Regions from separate parts of the Nonomuraea sp. NPDC049714 genome, predicted to be linked through region 2. Evidence: riboswitches for the same ligand, from Rfam matches in the RefSeq annotation. Region 2 holds a riboswitch; the other holds the start of a gene.
What was found. A riboswitch is a leader RNA that binds a small molecule or an ion and turns the genes downstream of it on or off. The one in region 2 is predicted to bind cobalamin.
Positions count from the first base shown of each region.

Region 1: it holds a riboswitch for cobalamin, as region 2 does, so the genes downstream of both, ACIBQX_RS07980 (ribonucleoside-diphosphate reductase subunit alpha) here and cobN (cobaltochelatase subunit CobN) in region 2, are expected to answer to the same signal.

Region 1 is NZ_JBITLM010000002.1:221,015-231,377, reverse strand. It holds gene ACIBQX_RS07990 (SAM-dependent methyltransferase) at 1-608, shown strand, start outside; gene ACIBQX_RS07985 (Bug family tripartite tricarboxylate transporter substrate binding protein) at 659-1,573, shown strand; cobalamin riboswitch at 1,617-1,811, shown strand; gene ACIBQX_RS07980 (ribonucleoside-diphosphate reductase subunit alpha) at 1,914-4,070, shown strand; gene ACIBQX_RS07975 (ribonucleotide-diphosphate reductase subunit beta) at 4,098-5,093, shown strand; gene ACIBQX_RS07970 (mechanosensitive ion channel family protein) at 5,128-6,207, shown strand; tRNA gene ACIBQX_RS07965 (tRNA-Pro) at 6,436-6,510, shown strand; tRNA gene ACIBQX_RS07960 (tRNA-Leu) at 6,629-6,697, shown strand; gene ACIBQX_RS07955 (hypothetical protein) at 6,805-7,095, shown strand; gene ACIBQX_RS07950 (hypothetical protein) at 7,165-7,464, opposite strand; gene glgC (glucose-1-phosphate adenylyltransferase) at 7,514-8,749, opposite strand; gene glgA (glycogen synthase) at 8,917-10,095, shown strand; gene ACIBQX_RS07935 (Nramp family divalent metal transporter) at 10,152-10,363, shown strand, end outside.
Region 2 is NZ_JBITLM010000016.1:178,124-188,486, reverse strand. It holds gene ACIBQX_RS43775 (CbtA family protein) at 1-14, shown strand, start outside; gene ACIBQX_RS43770 (histidine phosphatase family protein) at 20-574, shown strand; gene ACIBQX_RS43765 (VWA domain-containing protein) at 571-2,643, shown strand; gene cobO (cob(I)yrinic acid a,c-diamide adenosyltransferase) at 2,646-3,248, shown strand; gene ACIBQX_RS43755 (cobyrinate a,c-diamide synthase) at 3,257-4,570, shown strand; gene cobN (cobaltochelatase subunit CobN) at 4,525-8,169, opposite strand; cobalamin riboswitch at 8,200-8,405, opposite strand; gene cobG (precorrin-3B synthase) at 8,421-9,668, shown strand; gene ACIBQX_RS43740 (precorrin-8X methylmutase) at 9,665-10,285, shown strand; gene cobJ (precorrin-3B C(17)-methyltransferase) at 10,291-10,363, shown strand, end outside.

The DNA of each region.
Region 1 (10,363 bases), on a different contig from region 2:
GCGCCAGCCGCGGCTTCCTCCAGCGGGCGGTCCGTTACGTCGCGCAGGAAGGCGTGGAGCAGTTCCTCGACCTCGGCAGCGGCCTGCCCACGCAGGGCAACGTGCACGAGGTGGCACCGCACGCCGTGGTCGTCTACGTCGACCAGGACCCGATCGTGGCGGCGCACGCGCGTGCGCTGCTGCGGGGGGAGGACAGGGCGGTCTTCGTGGAGGCCGACCTGCTCGACCTCGACCGGATTCTGGCGGGAGCCAGCGGCCTTCTCGACCTGAACGAGCCGGTCGCGGTCCTGATGGTGTCGATGCTGCACTCCTTCCCAGCGGGCCGCGATCCCGATGGCCTGGTGGCCCGCCTGCGCGAGGCGGTGGCGCCGGGCAGCTATCTGGCGCTCACGCACGCCACCTCCAGCAGCCGGCAGGAGGGCGAGGCGTCCACCGACCGCAGCCCGGAGGAGATCCGTGCCTTCTTCGGCGACTTCGAGCTGGTGCCTCCGGGTCTGGTGCAGGCGGCCGACTGGCGTCCTGACCGGCCCCGGCTGGTGGGCGGCCCGCTGCTGCCCTCGTACGTGCTGGCGGGTCTGGCCCGGAAACCGCAGGACCCCGATGTGTAACTCTGCGTTATGTGACAATAACGTGAAGTAGGGGACTCGGGGGGTGCGTCATGCGGCGAAGACGGTTTCTCGCAGGCGGACTGGGGGCGGCCGCCTGCCTGGCCGGCTGCGGCACCCAGCGCCACGTCCCGGGAGCGAACGGCGGGCGGCCGTACACGATCGTCGCGGGGGGAGCGCGGTGGCGGCCGGTGACGCGGGCGTTCGTCGCGGCGGTGCGCGAGGCCGGGTTCCCGGTGGCCGGGCCGGGACAGGCCGTCCGGCTCACCGTCACCGGGCTGCCGGCGCTCGCCGCGGCCGAGCTCAACGACGGGCTGACGCTGGCCGAGACCGCGACGCCGCTGGCCCGGCTGGCGGGCGAGGTCGAGGTCGTGCTCGTGCCCGCCGACTCCCGCTTCAGGACCTTCGCCGACTTCGGCGCGCACCTGCTCGCCCACACCGGCCGGACGCCCCTGGCCGGCGGCCCCCTGGGGGAGCCCGACCACCTGCTGTTCGGGCTGATCGCCAAGGGGGTCGGCGCCGACATCCGGCAGGTCGACTACACCGGCTACCAGAGCAGCGCGGAGGCCGCCACCGCGCTGTTCGCGGGCCGGGCCGAGGCGGTCGTCGGCACGCTCGCCGACTGGCGCCCCCACATCGATCAGGAGCGGGTACGAGTGCTCGCCGTGTCGTGCGCCAAGCGCTTCCCCGGGCTGGACGCGCCGAGCCTGCTGGAGAGCGGCGTGCGCGTCGACTTCGCCAACTGGTGCGCCGTCGTCGGGCCGGCCGCCATGCAGGACGAGGCCCGCGCCTCGGCCGTCGGCATGTGCGAGGAGGTGACGGGGTCCGCGGCCTGGCGGCGGGCCTGCCGTACCGGAGGATGGGCGCCGATCCCGCTGGCGGGCGAGGAGTTCGTGCAGTGGCTGGCCTCGGAGGTGCGGCGGACCAAGGCAGTGATGCGCGACCTCGGGCTCTTGGGAGCGCGCTGAGGCACAAGATGCTGGGGCAGTTGCGGAAACTGCCACTAGATGTAGGATCCTGCTCGTCGCTGGTTCGCCTCCTGGAGGCGGAGCAAAAGGGAACCCGGTGCGATTCCGGGGCTGCCCCGCAGCGGTGAGCGGGAACGACCGCCGTCACGTGCACTGGAGAGATCTGGGAAGCGACGGCCAGTAGGAGGATGACAGGCGCCCGCAAGCCCGAAGACCTGCCGGTGATGTGAATGTCCAGGGCCTCGAGGGAGGGTCCGGGGGCGTCCGCGGCCGGCGTTCGAGGCGAGCCGCAGTGCTCTCGCGTGCCCTCATCGAGGATGAGCTCGCGAGGAGAGAGCACGTGACACAGATCGTTGAGGCCGATCGGCGGCTGGCCATCGAGGAAGCCGCCGCCCGGGTGATCACCGACCCGGCCAACTCCCGGGTGGCCGCCCGGCTGCTCGCCGAGGAGATCGCCGACGAGGCCGCCCGGCACGGGGTGCGCTCGTTCTCCGAATCCGTGGCCGCCACCCACGCCGCCGGGCTGGTCCAGGACGCGCTCGCGGCGTTCGTCGCGGCCAACGCCGCCGAGCTGGACGCGCTGATCCGCGAGGAAGCCGACGAGCGCTTCGAGTACTTCGGGCTCCGCACGGTCTACGACCGCTACCTGCTGCGCCACCCGGACACGCGGGCGGTGCTGGAGCGGCCGCAGCACTTCTTCCTGCGGGTGGCGTGCGGGCTCTCCACGACGGTCGCCGAGGCCGCCGAGCTCTACGCCCTGATGTCCACCCTGTCCTACCTGCCGAGCTCGCCGACGCTGTTCAACTCCGGCTCACGGCGGCCCCAGCTCTCCTCCTGCTTCCTGCTCGACTCACCCCGCGACGAGCTGGAGGCGATCTATGACCGGTACGGTCAGGTGGCCCGACTGTCGAAGTACGCCGGCGGCATCGGCATCTCCTGGACCCGGGTCCGCTCGCGCGGCTCGCTGATCAAGGGCACCAACGGGCACTCCAACGGCATCGTGCCCTGGCTGCGCACCCTGGACTCCTCGGTGGCCGCGGTCAACCAGGGCGGCCGCCGCAAGGGCGCGGCCTGCGTCTACCTGGAGACCTGGCACGCCGACATCGAGGAGTTCCTGGAGCTGCGGGACAACACCGGCGAGGACGCCCGCCGCACCCACAACCTCAACCTGGCCAACTGGGTGCCGGACGAGTTCATGCGCCGGGTGGAGGCGGACGAGCCCTGGTCGCTGTTCGACCCGAAGCAGGTGCCCGACCTCACCGACCTGTACGGCGAGGCGTTCACCCGCGCCTACCGGGCCTACGAGGCCGACGGGCGATTCGTTCGTCAGATCCCCGCCCGGACCCTCTACGGCCGCATGATGCGCACGCTGGCGCAGACCGGCAACGGCTGGATGACGTTCAAGGACGCGGCCAACCGCACCTCCAACCAGACGGCCCGTCCCGAGAACGTCATCCACCTGTCGAACCTGTGCACCGAGATCCTGGAGGTCACCAGCGACGCCGAGACCGCGGTGTGCAACCTCGGCTCCATCAACCTCGCCGCCCACCTGCGCGAGGGGGACGGGATCGACTGGGACAGGCTGCGCTCGACCGTACGCACCGCCGTGCGCTTCCTCGACGCCACCATCGACCTCGGGTTCTACCCGACGCCCGAGGCCGAAGCGGCCAACCGGCGGTGGCGGCCGATCGGGCTGGGCGTGATGGGCCTGGCGGATGTGTTCTTCACGCTGCGGCTGCCGTTCGACTCGCCCGAGGCGCTCGCGCTGTCGACCCGCATCGCCGAGGAGATCGCGCTGGCCGCCTACGACACCTCCGCCGACCTGGCCGCCGAGCGCGGCAGGCACCCGTCCTACGACGACACCCGGGCCGCCGGGGGAGTGCTGCACCCCGACCACTACGACGCCGCCACCTCGCCGCGCTGGGACGCGGTGCGCGCCAAGATCGCCGCCTCCGGCCTGCGCAACTCCCTCATGCTCGCCATCGCGCCGACGGCCACGATCGCCTCCATCGCCGGCTGCTACGAGTGCATCGAGCCGCAGGTGTCCAACGTCTTCAAGCGCGAGACGCTTTCCGGCGAGTTCCTCCAGGTCAACCGCTATCTGGTGGCCGACCTCCAGGCACGCGGGCAGTGGACCCAGCAGGTGCGCGACGACCTCAAGCGGGCCGACGGCTCGGTCCAGAACGTGCCCGGCGTCCCCGACGATCTCAAAACGCTCTACCGCACGGCCTGGGAGCTGCCGCAGAAGGCCCTGATCGACCTGGCGGCGGCACGGCAGCCGTACATCGACCAGTCGCAGTCGCTCAACCTCTTCATGGCCGAACCGACCATCGGCAAGCTGTCGTCGATGTACGCCTACGCGTGGAAGAGCGGCCTGAAGACCACCTACTACCTGCGCTCCCGCCCGGCCACCCGGATCGCGCAGACCACCATTCAGCGGGCCGCCCCGGACGTCTGCTCCCTGGAGAACCCGGAAACCTGCGAAGCCTGCCAGTAGATCCCTTGTCTGTACGGAGAACTCCCCATGCTGCTTGACCCCGGAATGGACCTCACCCTGCGCCCGATGCGCTACCCGGACTTCTACGAGCGCTACCGGGCCGCGATCCGCAACACCTGGACGGTCGAGGAGGTCGACCTGCACACCGACCTCGCCGACCTGGCCAGGATGACGCCCCAGGAACGCCACCTGATCAACCGGCTCGTCGCCTTCTTCGCCACCGGCGACTCCATCGTGGCCAACAACCTCGTGCTCAACCTCTACCAGCACGTCAACGCCCCCGAGGCGCGCCTGTACCTGAGCAGGCAACTGTACGAGGAGGCCGTCCACGTGCAGTTCTACCTCACACTGCTGGACACCTACCTGCCCGATCCGGACGAGCGGGTCAAGGCGTTCGCCGCCATCGAGCACATCCCGTCCATCCGCGACAAGGCCGAGTTCTGCTTCAGGTGGATCGACTCCATCAACGGGATCCAGCGCCTGGAGACCCCTGGCGAGCGCAAGCAGTTCCTGCTCAACGTCATCTGCTTCGCCGCCTGCATCGAGGGCCTGTTCTTCTACGGCGCGTTCGCCTACGTCTACTGGTTCCGCTCCCGGGGGCTGCTCAGCGGGCTCGCCACCGGGACGAACTGGGTGTTCCGCGACGAGTCCATGCACATGGAGTTCGCCTTCAGCGTCGTGGACACCGTACGGGCCGAGGAGCCCGAGCTGTTCGACGACGAGCTGAGCGAGCAGGTGACCCGGATGATCGAGGAGGCCGTCGAGGCGGAGCTGGCCTTCGCCGGCGACCTGTGCGGCGACGGTATGCCGGGGATGAGCGTCGGGCAGATGCGTGCCTACCTGGAGTACGTCGCCGACCAGCGCCTGGCCAGGCTCGGCCTGCCCGCCAGATACGGTACCGCCAACCCGTTCGCGTTCATGGAGCTGCAGGACGTTCAGGAACTGGCCAACTTCTTCGAACGGCGTGTTTCCGCTTACCAGGTGGCTGTTGAGGGCAATGTGAGCTTTGATGAGACGTTCTAGATAATTTGGTGGGATATTTCGGGAGGTTGTGAAGGTGACGTCGACGGCTCACTGGCTGATCCTGGCCGTGTCCGTGGCTGGAGCGATCCTGCTGGTGGAACTGGCCAGACGGGCGCTGACCAGAGCCGGGCGCAAGTGGGACCTGGCCCGCCACCTGGTGGAGCGCTGCGCCTGGCCGGCCTTCGCGGTGGCCGCGACGCTGTCGTTCAACCTGGTGTTCGAGCCGTCGATGATCGGCGTGTCGCGGGAAGACCTGGCCGTCGGCGCCGTGATCGAGCGCGTGGTCGGACTCGTCTCGATCGTGGGGCTCACCTGGCTGATCATCCAGGCCAGCTACGCTCTCACGGACCTCGTCATGGACCGCCTGGTCCAGGTCGAGGGGGAGCGCAACCGGCGGGCCCGGCGGATCATGACGCAGATCGGGCTGGTCCGACGGGTCGCCACCGCGGTCGTCATCGTGGTGGCCTTCGGCGTCATGCTGTTCTCCTTCCCCCAGGTACAGGCGCTGGGAGCCGGGCTGCTCGCCTCCGCCGGCATCGCGGGCGCCATCATCGGCATCGCCGCGCAGCCGACACTCGGCAACATGGTCGCCGGCCTGCAACTCGCCTTCAGCGACGCGCTCCGGCTGGACGACGTGGTCGTGGTGGAGGAGGAATGGGGCAGGATCGAGGAGCTCACGCTCACCTACGTGGTGCTGCGACTGTGGGACGAGCGTCGGCTGGTCCTGCCCGTCTCCTACTTCACCCAGAACCCGTTCGAGAACTGGACCAGGCACGGCAGCCGGGTGATCGCGGCGGTCTACCTGAGAGTCGACTGGGCGGTGCCGGTCGACAAGCTCCGCGAGGAGCTCTACCGCTTCATCCAGGGCAACCCGCTCTGGGACCAGAAGGACTGGACGCTCCAGGTCACCGACGTGCTGCCGAACGGCCTGGTGGAGCTGCGCGGCCTGATGAGCGCCGCGGACTCGGCGTCCGCCTGGGACCTCAAGTGCGACGTACGCGAGCACCTCGTCACCTACATCAGGGAGAACTACCCCGACGCGCTGCCCCGCTTCCGCATCGAGACGCCCGAGACCCGCGCCGGGGCGTCGTGGCGCAGCGGCGCACGCGAGTGAGTTTTATTCGGTGGCACCCGGGGCGATCACCGGGCTACCGTGGACATCGTCCAGCAAGAACAGCGTCCAGCAAGAACAGCGAAGGAAGGAGGGCGACGGTGCGCGAGCTGAAGGCACTTCGACCGTCCCCTCTGGGGGCGGGACCGGCCTCCTGGTGATCTGAGACGGACACCAGGACGGCCGCCCGGGGCGATCCCCGAGGCGGCTTTTTCATGCCTTCATGTACGACCGAGTGTGGGGCAGCTTGGTAGCCCGCCTGCCTTGGGAGCAGGAGCACCGCAGGTTCGAATCCTGCCACTCGGACGACGGCCCTGAAAGAAGAGGGCCGCGGGTTCGGCCTGGCCGGTGGGAATGGCGCCCCCCGGCCGGACACGAGCCCTCGCCCCGGGCGCGGCCCACGCCAGCCCGGCCCGGGGCCCAAGCCGCTCTGGCCCAACTGGCGCGCCGCCCTCAGGAGGCGGAGGTTCGGGTTCGACTCCCCGGGGCGGCATCCGGATGATCAGGTGTCGTCGCGCCCAGCGTGGCGTGCGGGGCGCGCTCGAAGGCCCTCCGTATAGTGATGGACCGATGACACTTCGTGATCACGGGGGGAATATCATGAGAGGTACCCTTATCGCTGCGGGCGGGGCTGCGTTCGCCGCTGCCGCGCTGGTCGGTGGCCTGGCGGGCCCGGCCACCGCGGACATCGAAGACCGCCACAGGAGCCACGGCTGCGACATGCAGACGAAGGAGGTCAAGACCTGGATGCACATCCACGGTCACAAGATCTCGCTCGGGACGCGTGACGCCAGCGCCTGCAAGGGCGACGGCCGCCCGCACGGCCACGACTACGGCAGCTGGGCACTCAACTACGCGCTCGACGGCGAGAGCTGGCGCCTCGACGACTGAGCATCGGGCCGTTCGGCCTGGCCGGTCCCGGGAGCTCGCGACGAGCCCCGGGGCCGGCCTTTCGCGCGCTCATTGGCCGGCCGCCCAGACGGCCTGGAACGCCGCCTCGCTGATCTCCGTCAGGTCCCAGATCTCCAGCGCCTGGTCGGTGAGGAAGCCGTGTTCGTCCTGCAGGTGCCGCCACCAGTAGAGATGAACACCCCGCTCGGCGTCGATCTCGATCTGCCGGATCGCCCAGTGCTCGCCGTCGCCCTCGACGGTCTCGAACAGCCACACCCCGCCGTCGCCGTCATCCCCGCGCCAGTGGCGGCGGGGCAGCTCCGACTCGCTGAGCTCACGGATCCGGGGTTGGCGAAGATCTGGCAGCACGGCACCACTCTAGGCCCGTCCGGCAGCGGTCTCGGCGGTCCCGGCGGCCTCAGCGGTCCACGATCTCGTTCTTGCCGATGACGACCACGCCGCCGCGGGTCAGCGCGAAGCGGGTGCGGTCGTACTCCAGGTCGAAGCCGATGCGCGCGCCGTCCGGGATGACCACGTTCTTGTCGATGATGGCCTTGCGGACGATCGCGCCCCTGCCCACCTTGACGTTGTCCATCAGGACGGAGTCCTCCACCTGCGAGTGGGAGTGCAGCACGACCATCGGCGACAGGATGGACCGCAGGGCCAGGCCGCCGGAGATGATCACCCCGGGGGAGACCAGCGAGTCGATCGCCCGGCCCACCCGGTCGCCGTCGTTGTGCACGAACTTGGCCGGCGGCAGCGGGTCGTGGCCGGTGTGGATGGGCCACTTGTCGTTGTAGAGGTTGAAGATCGGGTGGGCGGAGATGAGGTCCATGTGGGCCTCGTAGTAGGCGTCGAGCGTGCCCACGTCGCGCCAGTAGCCGCGGTCGCGCTCGCTGGAGCCGGGCACCATGTTGTGCGCGAAGTCGTAGACGTCGGCCCCGCCCGACTTGACCAGCATCGGGATGATGTTGCCGCCCAGGTCGTGCTTGCTGGTCGGGTCGAGCGCGTCCTCCCGCAGCGCGTCGATCATCGCCTGGGTCTTGAACACGTAGTTGCCCATCGAGGCGAACACCTCGTCGGGCGAGTCGGCCAGGCCCACCGCGTCCTTGGGCTTCTCCCGGAACGCGACGATCCTGCGGCCCTGCGGATCGGTCTCGATCACGCCGAACTGGTCGGCCAGCGACAGCGGCTGCCGGATGGCCGCCACCGTCACGTCCGCGCCGGACTCCTCGTGCTGATCCACCATCTGCCGCGGATCCATCCGGTAGATGTGGTCCGCGCCGAACACGATCACGTGCTCGGGCATCTCGTCGTAGATCAGATTCAGGTTCTGGAAGAGCGCGTCGGCCGAGCCGGAGAACCAGCGTGGGCCCAGCCGCTGCTGCGCGGGGACCGGCGTCACGTAGTTGCCGAGCATCGACGACAGCCGCCAGGTGCGCGAGACGTGGCGGTCGAGGCTGTGATTCTTGTACTGGGTCAGTACGACGATCTTCAGATAGTTGCCGTTGGCCAGGTTGGACAGCACGAAGTCGATGAGCCGATACATCCCGCCGAACGGCACCGCCGGTTTCGCCCGGTCCGCCGTGAGAGGCATGAGCCTCTTTCCCTCTCCACCTGCCAGCACGACCGCAAGCACCCTCCGGGACCTCATGCCCAGGACGCTACCCTCAATTGGCCCATCTATCGAAGAAACCTCGTCCGGCTCCCTCCCGTCGTGTCCCATTCTCCTTAGATATGTACGTCCATTGCCTCACGTTCGATCCCGGTGTCGGGCTGTCGATGTGCCCTGGAGGGGCGGCTTGCTCGTAAGGTCGAGTCATGCGTGTTGATCTGCTCAGCAGGGAGTATCCACCGGAGGTCTACGGCGGAGCCGGCGTGCACCTGGAGTACCTGGCCAGGGAGTTGCGGGAGCTGGCCGACGTGCGAGTCCGGTGTTTCGGGGCCGAACGGGACGAACCCGGCGTGTCGGCCTATCGGGTGCCGGGCGGGCTGGAGTCGGCGAACGCCGCCTTGCAGGTGCTCGGCGTGGACCTGGAAATGGCCGCCGCGTGCGAGGGTGCGGACGTCGTTCACTCGCATACCTGGTACGCCAACTTTGCCGGGCATGTCGCGAAGATGCTCCACGGCATCCCGCACGTGATCACCACGCACAGCCTGGAGCCGCTGCGCCCGTGGAAGGCCGAGCAGCTCGGCGGGGGCTACACGATCTCGTCGTGGGCCGAGCGCACCGCCCTCGCCGCCGCCGACGCGGTGATCGCCGTGTCGGAGGGGATGCGCCGCGACGTGCTGGCCGCCTATCCGGGGATCGACCCGGCCAAGGTGAGCGTCATCCACAACGGCATCGACACCACCGAGTACGCGCCGGACAACGGCCACGAGATCCTGAAAAAGCATGGCATCGACCCCGCCAGGCCGTACGTCATCTTCGTCGGGCGGATCACCCGGCAGAAGGGGCTGGTCCACCTCCTGCACGCGGCGCGGTCCTTCGCCCCCGACGCGCAGCTCGTGCTCTGCGCGGGCGCGCCGGACACCCCCGAGATCGAGGCCGAGGTGACCGGCCTGGTGCGCGGCCTGGACCGGGAGGGCGTGGTCTGGATCTCCGAGATGCTGCCCAAGCCCCAGGTCATCCAGTTGCTCACGCACGCGGCCGTGTTCGTGTGCCCGTCGGTGTACGAGCCGATGGGCATCGTGAACCTGGAGGCGATGGCGTGCGAGACCGCCGTCGTCGCCACCGCCACCGGCGGCATCCCCGAAGTGGTCGCCGACGGTGAAACCGGCCTGCTCGTGCCCATCGACCAGGCCGCCGACGGCACCCCGCACGACCCAGACCGGTTCGTCGCGGACCTGGCCGAGCGGGTCAACGCCCTGCTGGCAGACCCGGCGCGGGCGGCGGCCATGGGGCGGGCGGGGCGGGCGCGAGCCGTCGAGCACTTCTCCTGGGAACGCGTCGCGCGCCGCACCGCAGACCTTTACGCGTCGCTGCGCAAAACAGGCTAATTGGGCCTTGTTACGGCCCTGTATCGGGCTCACGCTGAGCGGCAGGAGGCAGAGCCATGTCGCAACCGCTCGGAGTCAGCCGCCCGGACCTCGACGTCACCGACCTGCCCACGCCCGAGGAGGTCTTCAAGGTCTCCCGGATCGGGCCCGCGCAACTGTTCAAGTACGCCGTGGGGCCGAGCCTGATCGCTCTCGGCATCTCCATCGGCAGCGGCGAGTGGCTGCTCGGGCCGCTCAACGTGGGGCAGTACGGCTTCGTCGGCGTCGG
Region 2 (10,363 bases):
CCGCGCCGGCCTGAGCGGGGTGCTGTTCGTCCGGCACGCCACGACGCCGGGAATGCGCGCCGCGCGCTTTCCAGCCGACGAGGACGCCGACGCGGCGGCTCTGGCCAGAGCCGCCGCGCTCGGCTCGGCGGTGGCCGGAGTGGTGGCGTGGGCCGCTCCTGCCACCGCGGCCCGGCAGACCGCCGATGCCCTCGGCCTGCGTGCGCGTGTGGTCCCGGCGCTCGGGGAGGCGGACTGCGGCCGGTGGCGCGGCCTGCCGTACGAGCGAGTAGCGCAGGAGGAGCCGGACGGGCTGGCGAGCTGGCTCACCGACCCGCACGCGGCCCCGCATGGCGGCGAGAGCCGGGCTGCATTCGCGACCAGGGTGGCGGCCTGGCTCGAGTCCGTCCGGGAGGAACCCAGCGGGGTCGTCGTGTGCGATGCGGGCGCTATCCGGGCCGTGCTCGGCCACGCCCTGGGACTGGACCCGTTGATTGCCGACCGCTTCGATCTGACTCCTCTGTCCACCACCGAGCTGGCCGTCACGCGGGAGGGCTGGCGGGTGGCTCATGTCAACCGGAAGGTTCTGTTTTGATCGTCACCTACCCGTTCAGCGCCGTCGTCGGGCTTGCTGACCTGAAGCTGGCACTGGTGCTCAACGCGGTCTCGCCTCGAGTGGGCGGGGTGCTCGTACGCGGGGAGAAGGGCACCGCGAAGTCCACAATCGTGCGCGCGCTGGCGGCCCAACTGCCCGCCGTGGACGTGGTGCCCGGCTGCCGGTTCGCCTGCGATCCGGGCGCGCTCGACCCCGAATGCCCGGACGGACCCCACGAGCCCGGCGCCGAGGGCGTGCGTCGCCCGGCCGCGCTGGTGGAGCTGCCGGTGGGCGCGTCGGAGGACCGCCTGGCCGGCTCGCTCGACGTGGAGCGGGCGCTGACGGAGGGTGTGAAGGCGTTCGAGCCGGGCCTGCTGGCGGCCGCGCATCGCGGCGTACTGTACGTCGACGAGGTGAACCTGCTGCACGACCACCTGGTCGACCTCCTCCTCGACGCGGCCGCCCTGGGCAGGTGCTATGTGGAGCGCGAGTCGGTGTCGGTCCGGCACGCCGCCCGGTTCCTGCTGGTCGGCACCATGAACCCGGAGGAGGGCGAGCTGCGGCCGCAGCTCCTGGACAGATTCGGGCTCACGGTCGAGGTGAAGGCGACCCGCGACCCCGGGGAACGCGCCGAGGTGGTCCGGCGGAGGCTGGCCTTCGACGCCGACGCGGAAGCGTTCGCGGCGCGATGGGTGGCCGAGGAGTCGGCGCTGGCGGGCCGGATCGCGCGGGCGCGGGCCCGAGTGCCGGGCGTGCGGTTGCCGGACGCCCGGCTACGGCAGATCGCGACGGTGTGCGCGGCGTTCGAGGTCGACGGGCTGCGGGCCGACCTGGTCACGGCGAACGCCGCCATCGCCCATGCCGCCTGGCAGGGGCGGGACACGGTGACCACCGAGGACGTGCGGGCGGCGGCTCGCCTGTCATTGCCGCACCGACGGCGGCGCGACCCGTTCGACGCGCCGGGGCTGGACGAGGCCCTGCTCGACGAGCTGCTGGAGCGTACGTCCCAGGACGACGGACCCGGCGACGGCGGTCCAACCGGACCACCACCGGATGGGAGTGAGGGGTCGCCGCCGCCGGACGGGAACCAGGCGCCGCGGCCGTCAAGCGGAAGCGACGGGTCTCCGGATGAGAGCGAGGGACCACTCTCGGGGGGCCCCGAGGACGCCGGGCAGGCACTGGAGCCTCCCGCCAGCGACGGGCGGCCGAACAGCGGCCTCCCGGATCTGAGAGACGAGGACGCGAGAGGGACAACGCCCGGCATCGGCGTGCGGGTGGCAGGCGTAGGGGCTCCCCACCGGGTACCGCTGCTGGAGGTTCCGGGAATCGGCGAGGGGGCGGTCGGCCGGCGATCGCGCTCACGGACCCGGCACGGCCGGGGCACCGGCGCCCGCCGTCCCTCTGGCCAGGTGCGCGACCTGCACGTGACGGCGACGATGCTGGCCGCGGCACCGCACCAGCGGGGACGTGGGCGCACCGGCCCCGGGCTGGTACTACGTACGGACGATCTACGCGAAGTGGTGCGCGAAGGCAGGGAGGGCAACCTCGTGCTGTTCGTGGTGGACGCGAGCGGCTCGATGGCGGCGCGCAAGCGGATGAGCGCGGTCAAGACGGCCGTGCTGAGCCTGCTGCTGGACGCCTACCAGCGGCGCGACAAGGTCGGCCTGATCACGTTCCGGGGTGCGGGCGCCGAGGTGGCGCTACCCCCGACCTCGTCGGTGGAGGCGGGTGCGGCACGACTGCGTTCGCTGCCGACCGGCGGGCGCACCCCCCTGGCGGCGGGGCTGATGCGGGCGGCGGAAGTACTGCGCGTAGAGCGGCTGCGCGACCCGGCCAGGCGTCCGCTGCTGGTGCTGGTGACCGACGGGCGCGTCACGGCGGGCGGGGACGTGGACCGGGCGGCCTCCCTGCTGGAGGGCACAGCCTGCGTGGTCGTGGACTGCGAGAGCGGGCCGATCCGGCTCGGTCTGGCGGTCAAGCTCGCCTCGCGGTTGCGGGCCCGGCTCGTCTCCCTCGATGCGCTGGCCGATCTCGGTGGCCTCGTTCGTGACTACAGGAAGGCGGTCTGACCATGCCGCAGGGAAAGTCCTCCGTCGTGCCCGACGACGGCCTGACCACCCGGCAGCGGCGTACCAGGCCGCTGCTGATGGTCCACACCGGTCCGGGCAAGGGCAAGTCGACGGCCGCCTTCGGGATGGCGTTGCGGGCCTGGAACCAGGGCTGGCCGGTCGGGGTGTTCCAGTTCGTGAAGTCGGCCAAGTGGCGCATCGGCGAGGAGCGGGCCCTCAAGGTGCTCGGCGACAGCGGCGAGGGCGGCTCGGTGACCTGGCACAAGATGGGCGAGGGCTGGTCGTGGATCCAGCGCCCCGGCTCCGAGGAGGACCACGCGGCCGACGCCCGCGAAGGCTGGGAGCAGATCAAGCGGGATCTGGCGGCGCGGACGTATCGGTTCTACGTGCTGGACGAGTTCACCTACCCGCTGAAGTGGGGCTGGCTGGAGCTGGACGACGTCCTGGACGCGCTCATCGGCAGGCCTGACGGCCAGCATGTGGTGATCACCGGCAGAGACGCGCCCCAGCGGCTGATCGAGGTCGCCGATCTGGTGACGGAGATGGGCAAGGTACGTCATCCCATGGACTCCGGGCAGAAGGGTCAGAAGGGCATCGAGTGGTAGTTCCGCGGCTGGTCATCGCCGCACCCTCGTCGGGCAGCGGCAAGACGACGGTGGCCACGGGGCTGATGGCGGCGCTGCGGGCCCGCGGGCTGAAGGTCTCGCCGCACAAGGTGGGACCGGACTACATCGACCCCGGCTATCACGCGCTGGCCACCGGGCGGCCGGGCCGCAACCTGGATCCGTGGCTGGTGGGCGAGGAGCGGCTGCTGCCGTTGTTCCTGCACGGGGCGGCAGGGTGCGACGTGGCGGTGGTCGAGGGTGTGATGGGGCTGTTCGACGGCAGAGGCGACACGGACTTCGCCTCGACCGCGCACGTCGCCAGGCTGCTGGACGCGCCGGTGGTACTGGTCGTGGACGCGGCCCGGCAGAGCAGGTCGGTGGCGGCCGTGGTGCACGGGTTCGCCACGTTCGACGTGCGGGTGCGGGTGGCCGGGGTCGTGCTGAACCAGGTGGGCTCCGACCGGCACGAAGCGCTGTGCCGCGCCGCGCTCGCTTCGGCGGGGGTATCGGTGCTGGGCGCGATCCGCAGTGACGACGCCGTCTCCACGCCGTCCAGGCATCTGGGGCTGGTGCCCGCGGCCGAGCGCGAGGCGGAGGCGGTGGCAGCGGTGGACCGGCTGGGCGCGCTGGTGACCCGCTCGTGCGACCTCGACGCGCTGGTAAGGCTGGCGCGATCGGCCCCACCGCTGGACGCGACGCCCTGGAAGCCGGAGCGAGGACCGGCCGGGGACAGGCCGGTGGTGGCCGTGGCAGGCGGCGCGGCGTTCACCTTCGGCTACGCCGAGCATGTGGAGCTGCTGCGGGCGGCGGGCGCGGACGTCGCGGTGTTCGACCCGTTGCGGGACGAGAAACTGCCGGACGGGAGCGCCGCACTGGTCGTCGGCGGCGGGTTCCCCGAGGTGTACGCGGCCGAGCTGGCCGCCAACGAGCCGTTGCGCGAGCAGGTGGCGGCCTTCGGCGGGCCGATCGCGGCCGAGTGCGCCGGGCTGCTCTACCTGTGCGAGGAGCTGGACGGGCAGCGCATGTGCGGGCGGGTGCCGGGGCGCGCGCGGATGACGTCCCGGCTCACGCTCGGTTACCGGGACGCGGTCGCGCTCAAGTGTTCGCCGCTGACGAGGGCGGGCGAGCCCTTCCGCGGCCACGAGTTCCACCGCACCGTCATCGACCTCGCGGGCGAGCCGTTGTTCCGCTGGGAGGGCGGCGCCGACGGGTTCGGCGACGGCCTCGTGACCGCGTCCTACCTGCACCTGCACTGGGCGGGGAAACCCGGCCTGGCTCAGCGGCTGGTGTCGTCCTCCAGGTCGCCTTCGGTCTTGAGGTAGACCTCCCGCAGGCCGCGCAGGAGGTCCGGGTCTGGGTGCTCCCACATGCCGCGCTCGGCGGCTTCGAGGAGGCGCTCGGCGATGCCGTGCAGCGCCCACGGATTCGACTCGGCCATGAACGCCTGGTTCTCCGGGTCCAGCACGTACGTCTCGGTGAGCTTGTCGTACATCCAGTCGGCCAGCACGCCGGCGGTGGCGTCGTAGCCGAACAGGTAGTCGACGGTCGCGGCCAGCTCGAAGGCGCCCTTGTAGCCGTGCCGCCGCATCGCGGCCAGCCATCGGGGGTTGACGACCCTGGCACGGAAGATGCGGGACGTCTCCTCCGACAGGGTACGGGTCCGTACCGCGTCAGGGCGGGTGCTGTCGCCCACGTACGCGACGGGGGCCCTGCCGGTGAGCGCGCGGACGGTGGCGATCATGCCGCCGTGGTACTGGAAGTAGTCGTCGGAGTCGGCGATGTCGTGCTCGCGGGTGTCGACGTTCTTGGCGGCCACGGCGATCCGGCGGTAGGCGTCCTCCATCTGCGGGCGGGCGGCGACGCCGTCGAGGTCGCGGCCGTAGGCGTAGCCGCCCCACGCCGCGTACACCTCGGCCAGGTCGGCGTCGTCACGCCAGTTGCGGCTGTCGATGAGCGGCAGCAATCCGGCCCCGTACGCGCCGGGCGCCGAGCCGAAGATCCGCATCGTCGCCTGGCGCTCGTCGCCGCCGCTCCGGCGGGCGTGGGCGCGCACGTAGTTGTCCTCGTCCGCCTCGTCCAGCCGGGCGGCCAGGCGTACGGCGTCGTCGAGCATGCCCACCACGTGCGGGAAGGCGTCGCGGAAGAAGCCGCTGATGCGGACCGTCACGTCGATCCTGGGGCGGCCGAGCTCGGCGAGCGGGATGGGCTCCAGGCTCGTGACACGGCGCGACGCCTCGTCCCATTCGGGGCGGATGCCGAGCAGGGCCAGCACCTCGGCCACATCGTCGCCCGCGGTGCGCATGGCGCTGGTGCCCCAGACGGACAGACCCACCGAGCGCGGCCACTCCCCCGTGTCGGCGTGATAGCGCTCCAGCAGCGAGTCCGCCATCGCCTGACCGGTCTCCCAGGCCAACCTGCTCGGGACCGCGCGGGGGTCGACGGAGTAGAAGTTGCGGCCGGTCGGCAGGACGTTGATGAGGCCGCGCATGGGGGAGCCGCTCGGGCCCGCGGGGACATAGCCGCCGTCGAGGGCGTGCAGGAGGTGGTCGAGCTCGTCAGTGGTACGGGCCAGCCGCGGCACCACCTCGGTGGCGGCGAAGGCGAGAATGCGGGTGACAAGATCCAGCTGATCGCCGCTCCGCGTGCCGACGGGCTCGACACCGCCCGCGATGTCAGCGGCGGAGGCCGTTTCGAGCACAGCGCGGGCGACCTCGGGCGCGGCGTCCGGCGCCCAGCCGCGCTCCTCCATCGCCTCGACCAGGGCGCGGGCGACGGCCTCGGCTCGGTCCACGTGGCTCAGCCCGGCCGTGCCGTCCTCCGCCAGCCCGAGCGCCTCGCGCAGGCCGGGCAGGGTCTCCCGGCCTGACCACATCTGCCGGGCCCGCAACATCGCCAGCACCAGGTCCACCCGTACCTGGCCGGTCGGCGCCTGCCCGAGCACGTGCAGGCCGTCGCGGATCTGCGCGTCCTTCACCTCGCACAACCAGCCGTCCACGTGCAGGATGAAGTCGTCGAACTCGCTGTCATGCGGCCGGTCGGCCAGCCCGAGGTCGTGGTCGAGCCGGGCGGCCTGGATCAGGGTCCAGATCTGCGCCCGGATGGCGGGCAGTTTGGCCGGGTCCATGGCGGCGATGGTGGCGTGCTCGTCGAGGAGCTGTTCCAGCCGGGCGATGTCACCGTAGGTGTCGGCGCGGGCCATCGGCGGCACCATGTGGTCGACCAGCACGGCGTGCGCCCGCCGCTTGGCCTGGGTGCCCTCGCCCGGGTCGTTGACCAGGAAGGGGTAGATCAGCGGCAGATCGCCGATGGCGGCGTCGGTGCCGCAGGCGGCCGACATTCCCGCCGACTTGCCCGGCAGCCACTCCAGGTTGCCGTGTTTGCCCACGTGCACCATCGCGTGCGCGGCGAACTCGGCCGAAAGCCAGCGGTAGGCGGCCAGGTAGTGGTGGCTCGGCGGCAGGTCGGGGTCGTGGTAGATGGCGATCGGGTTCTCGCCGAATCCGCGCGGCGGCTGCACCATCACCACCAGGTTCCCGGCGCGCAGCGCGGCCAGCACGATGTCGCCCTCGTGCACGAACAACTCGCCCGGCGGCGGCCCCCAGTGCTGTTCCATCCGGGCCCGTAAGTTCTCGGGCAGGGTCCGGTACCAGCGCTCGTAGGAGGCGGCGGAGATGCGTACAGGGTTGCCCGCCAGGTGCTCCTCGGTCAGCCAGTCCTGGTCCTGGCCGCCGGTGGCGATGAGCGCGTGGATGAGCGCGTCGCCGTCCTGCTCGGCCACTCCAGGGAAGCCGTCGCCCAGGTCGTAGCCCGCCTCGGCGAGCCGGGCCAGCAGCCGCACGGTGCTGGCCGGCGTGTCCAGCCCGACCGCGTTGCCCACCCGGGAGTGCTTGGTGGGGTACGCCGACAGCATCACCACCAGGCGGCGTTCGGCGGGCGGGGTGTGCCGCAGCAGGCCGTGCCGGACCGCGATGCCCGCCACCCGGGCGGCCCGCTCGGCGTCGGCGACGTAGACGGTGAGCCCGTGCTCGTCGATCTCCTTGAACGAGAACGGCACCGTGATGATCCGCCCGTCGAACTCGGGGATCGCCACCTGCGAGGCCGCGTCCAGCGGCGAGAGCCCGTCGTCGTTCTCCTCCCACGCCTGCTTCGAGGTGGTCAGGCAGAGTCCTTGCAGGATCGGCACATCCAGCGCGGCGAGTGCGCCGACGTCCCAGGCTTCGTCGTCACCACCCGCCCCCGCGGTGGCCGGTCGGGAGCCGCCCGCCGCGAGCACGGTCACCACCAGCGCGTCGGCCGCGCCCAGCGTGTCGAGCAGCTCCGGCTCCGCGGTGCGCAGCGAGGAGCAGAAGACCGGTAGTGCCTGCCCGCCCGCCGCCTCGATGGCCGTGCAGAGCGTCTCGACGAACGCGGTGTTGCCGGCCATGTGATGCGCGCGGTAGTACAGCACACCTACCACCGGCCCGCTCCGGGAGCCGGCCACCCGCTCCAGCCGTCCCCAGGCGGGCGAGGGTACGGGCGGCGCGAACCCGTGCCCCGTCAGCAGGACGGTGTCCGACAGGAACGCGTGCAGCTCGGCCAGGTTGGCCGGCCCGCCGTGGGCGAGGTAGGCGTGCGCCTCGGCGCAGACGCCGCCGCTGACCGTGGACAGCTCCATCAGCTCGGCGTCCGGTGTCTGCTCGCCGCCGAGCACCACGACGGGGCGCGGCTGCGCCAGCAGCGCGTCCAGGCCCTCTTCCCAGGCCCGGCGACCGCCGAGCAGGCGGACGACGACCAGATCGACGCCGTCGAGCAGGTCCGGCAGATCCTCGGCCGTCAGCCTGGCGGGGTTGTCCCACCGGTAGGCCGCGCCGCTGGCCCGGGCACTCAGCAGATCTGTGTCGGAGGTCGAGAGCAGCAGGACGGAACGGCTGTCGCCAGGCACGGCGCATCCTCCCTCGGGGTCCTCGCCCCGGGTAGCGGGTGTCGCGACGGCAGGAGTCTCCTGGCTCCCGGATCAGCGCTCACCCCGGCCTTCCCACCCGTCGCCGGGTAGTGGCCTGTGGTGGGGTTCGCTCCCCGGTCACAGTGGCGGGACCGCGCCGGTTTCGCACCGGCTTCCTCCCTTTGCCATCGCCTATCCAGGAGCCTACGGCAGGAGCCGCCATCGCCATAGGTGGCGTTACCATCCTCTTCGTGTCCATAGCCGACTTTTCCGGACGGGTGCGCCCTGACGCCTGTCCGGGAGCGCTACAGGTGCACGAGGCCGCCGACGGCCGGTTGGCGCGCGTTCGCCTGCCGGGCGGCGCTGTCACCCCCGTTCAGCTCCGTGAGATCGCGGCCTGCGCGGACGAGCTCGGCTCGGGGGTGATCGAGCTCACCTCACGGGCGAACGTGCAGGTGCGTGGCCTGCGCTCCGACTCCGCCGCCGCTTTCGCCGAGCGGATCGCAGCCGTGGGTCTGCTGCCGTCCGCCGCCCACGAGCGGGTACGCAACATCATCGGCTCGCCTCTGGGCGGGCGGGGCCCTGGGGGGTTGCTCGACACGCAACCGATGGTGGACGCCCTCGACCGGGCGCTTTGCGCGCGTCCACGGCCGGCCGGGCTGCCGGGACGTTTCTTGTTCGTGCTGGACGACGGTACGGGAGATGTGGCCGGGCTCGGCGGGGACGTCACGTTCGCGGCCGTGAGCTCGGGCTACGGGCGATTACTGCTGGCGGGCTCGGACAGCGGGCTCGTCGTGTCCCTGGACTCCGCGGTCCCGCTCATGATCTCCGCAGCGGAGGCGTTCCTCGATGAACGGTCCTCCCTGAGCGAAAGCGCAGGCACCGCCTGGCGGATCCACGAGTTGGAGAACGGCCCCGAGCGGATCGCCGAGCGTCTGAACGATTTCACAGTGCAGCAGGCTGATCCCGGTGCCTTGAACGAGGAGATCGATCATGCCGCCTCCGCCGGCGCAGGCGATGTCGGCGGCGCCGGTGGCCTGGGTGGCGCAGGTGGCGGGCGGCGGGCTGGGCGCGTCGGTCAGCGGGATGGCCGCGTCGCGCTCGAAGCCCTGGTGCCGCTCGGCCGGTTGACGCCCGGCCAGGCTCGGGCGCTCGCCGACGGCGGGCCCGAGGTGCGGCTCACTCCGTGGCGGAGCACCGTACTGCTGGATCTGTCCCCCGCAGGAGCGGATCGCGCCGCGAACGTGCTCGAAGAGGCCGGGCTCGTCGTCGACCCGGCGTCGCCGTGGGCCGGTGTCACCGCCTGTACCGGCCGGCCGGGCTGCGCCAAATCGCTGGCAGACGTCCAGGCCGACGCGCGGCGCTGGGTGAAGAGCCTGGACGCCGCGCCGCGGACGCCCGTGCACTGGGCCGGTTGCGAGCGTCGCTGCGGGCTCCCACGCGGCCAGGTCGTCCAGATGATCGCCACCGAAGACGGTTACCAGGAAAGGCAGCAGTGATCGACTACATCCGCGACGGCGCCGAGATCTACCGGCGATCCTTCGCGACCATTCGCGCCGAGACCGACCTGTCCGGCATGCCGTCCGAGGTCGCGCAGGTGGCGGTGCGGATGATCCACGCCTGCGGGATGACCGACCTCGTCGCCGACCTGGACTGGTCGCCCGCCGTGGTCGCCCGTGCCAGGCAGGCGCTGCGCCGCGGCGCGCCCGTGCTGTGCGACGCCATGATGGTCGCCTCCGGCGTGACCCGGCGCAGGCTGCCCGCCGCCAACGAGGTGCTCTGCACGCTGGGCGAGCCCGGCGTCGCCGACCTGGCCGAACGACTCGGCACCACCCGCAGCGCCGCCGCCCTCGAACTCTGGCGCGACCGCCTCGACGGCGCGGTGGTGGCGATCGGCAACGCGCCCACCGCCCTGTTCCGGCTGCTCGAACTGGTCGCCGAGGGCGCGGGCAGGCCCGCGGCGGTGCTCGGCATCCCCGTGGGGTTCATCGGCGCGGCCGAGTCCAAGCGAGCGCTGGCGGAGAGCGATCTGGATTATCTGGTGGTGCACGGCCGTCGCGGCGGCAGTGCGATGACGGCGGCGGCGGTCAACGCCATCGCGAGCGAGACGGAGTGAGTGCGATGACGGGACGGCTGTACGGGGTCGGCCTCGGCCCGGGGGATCCCGAACTGGTCACGGTCAAGACCGCCCGGC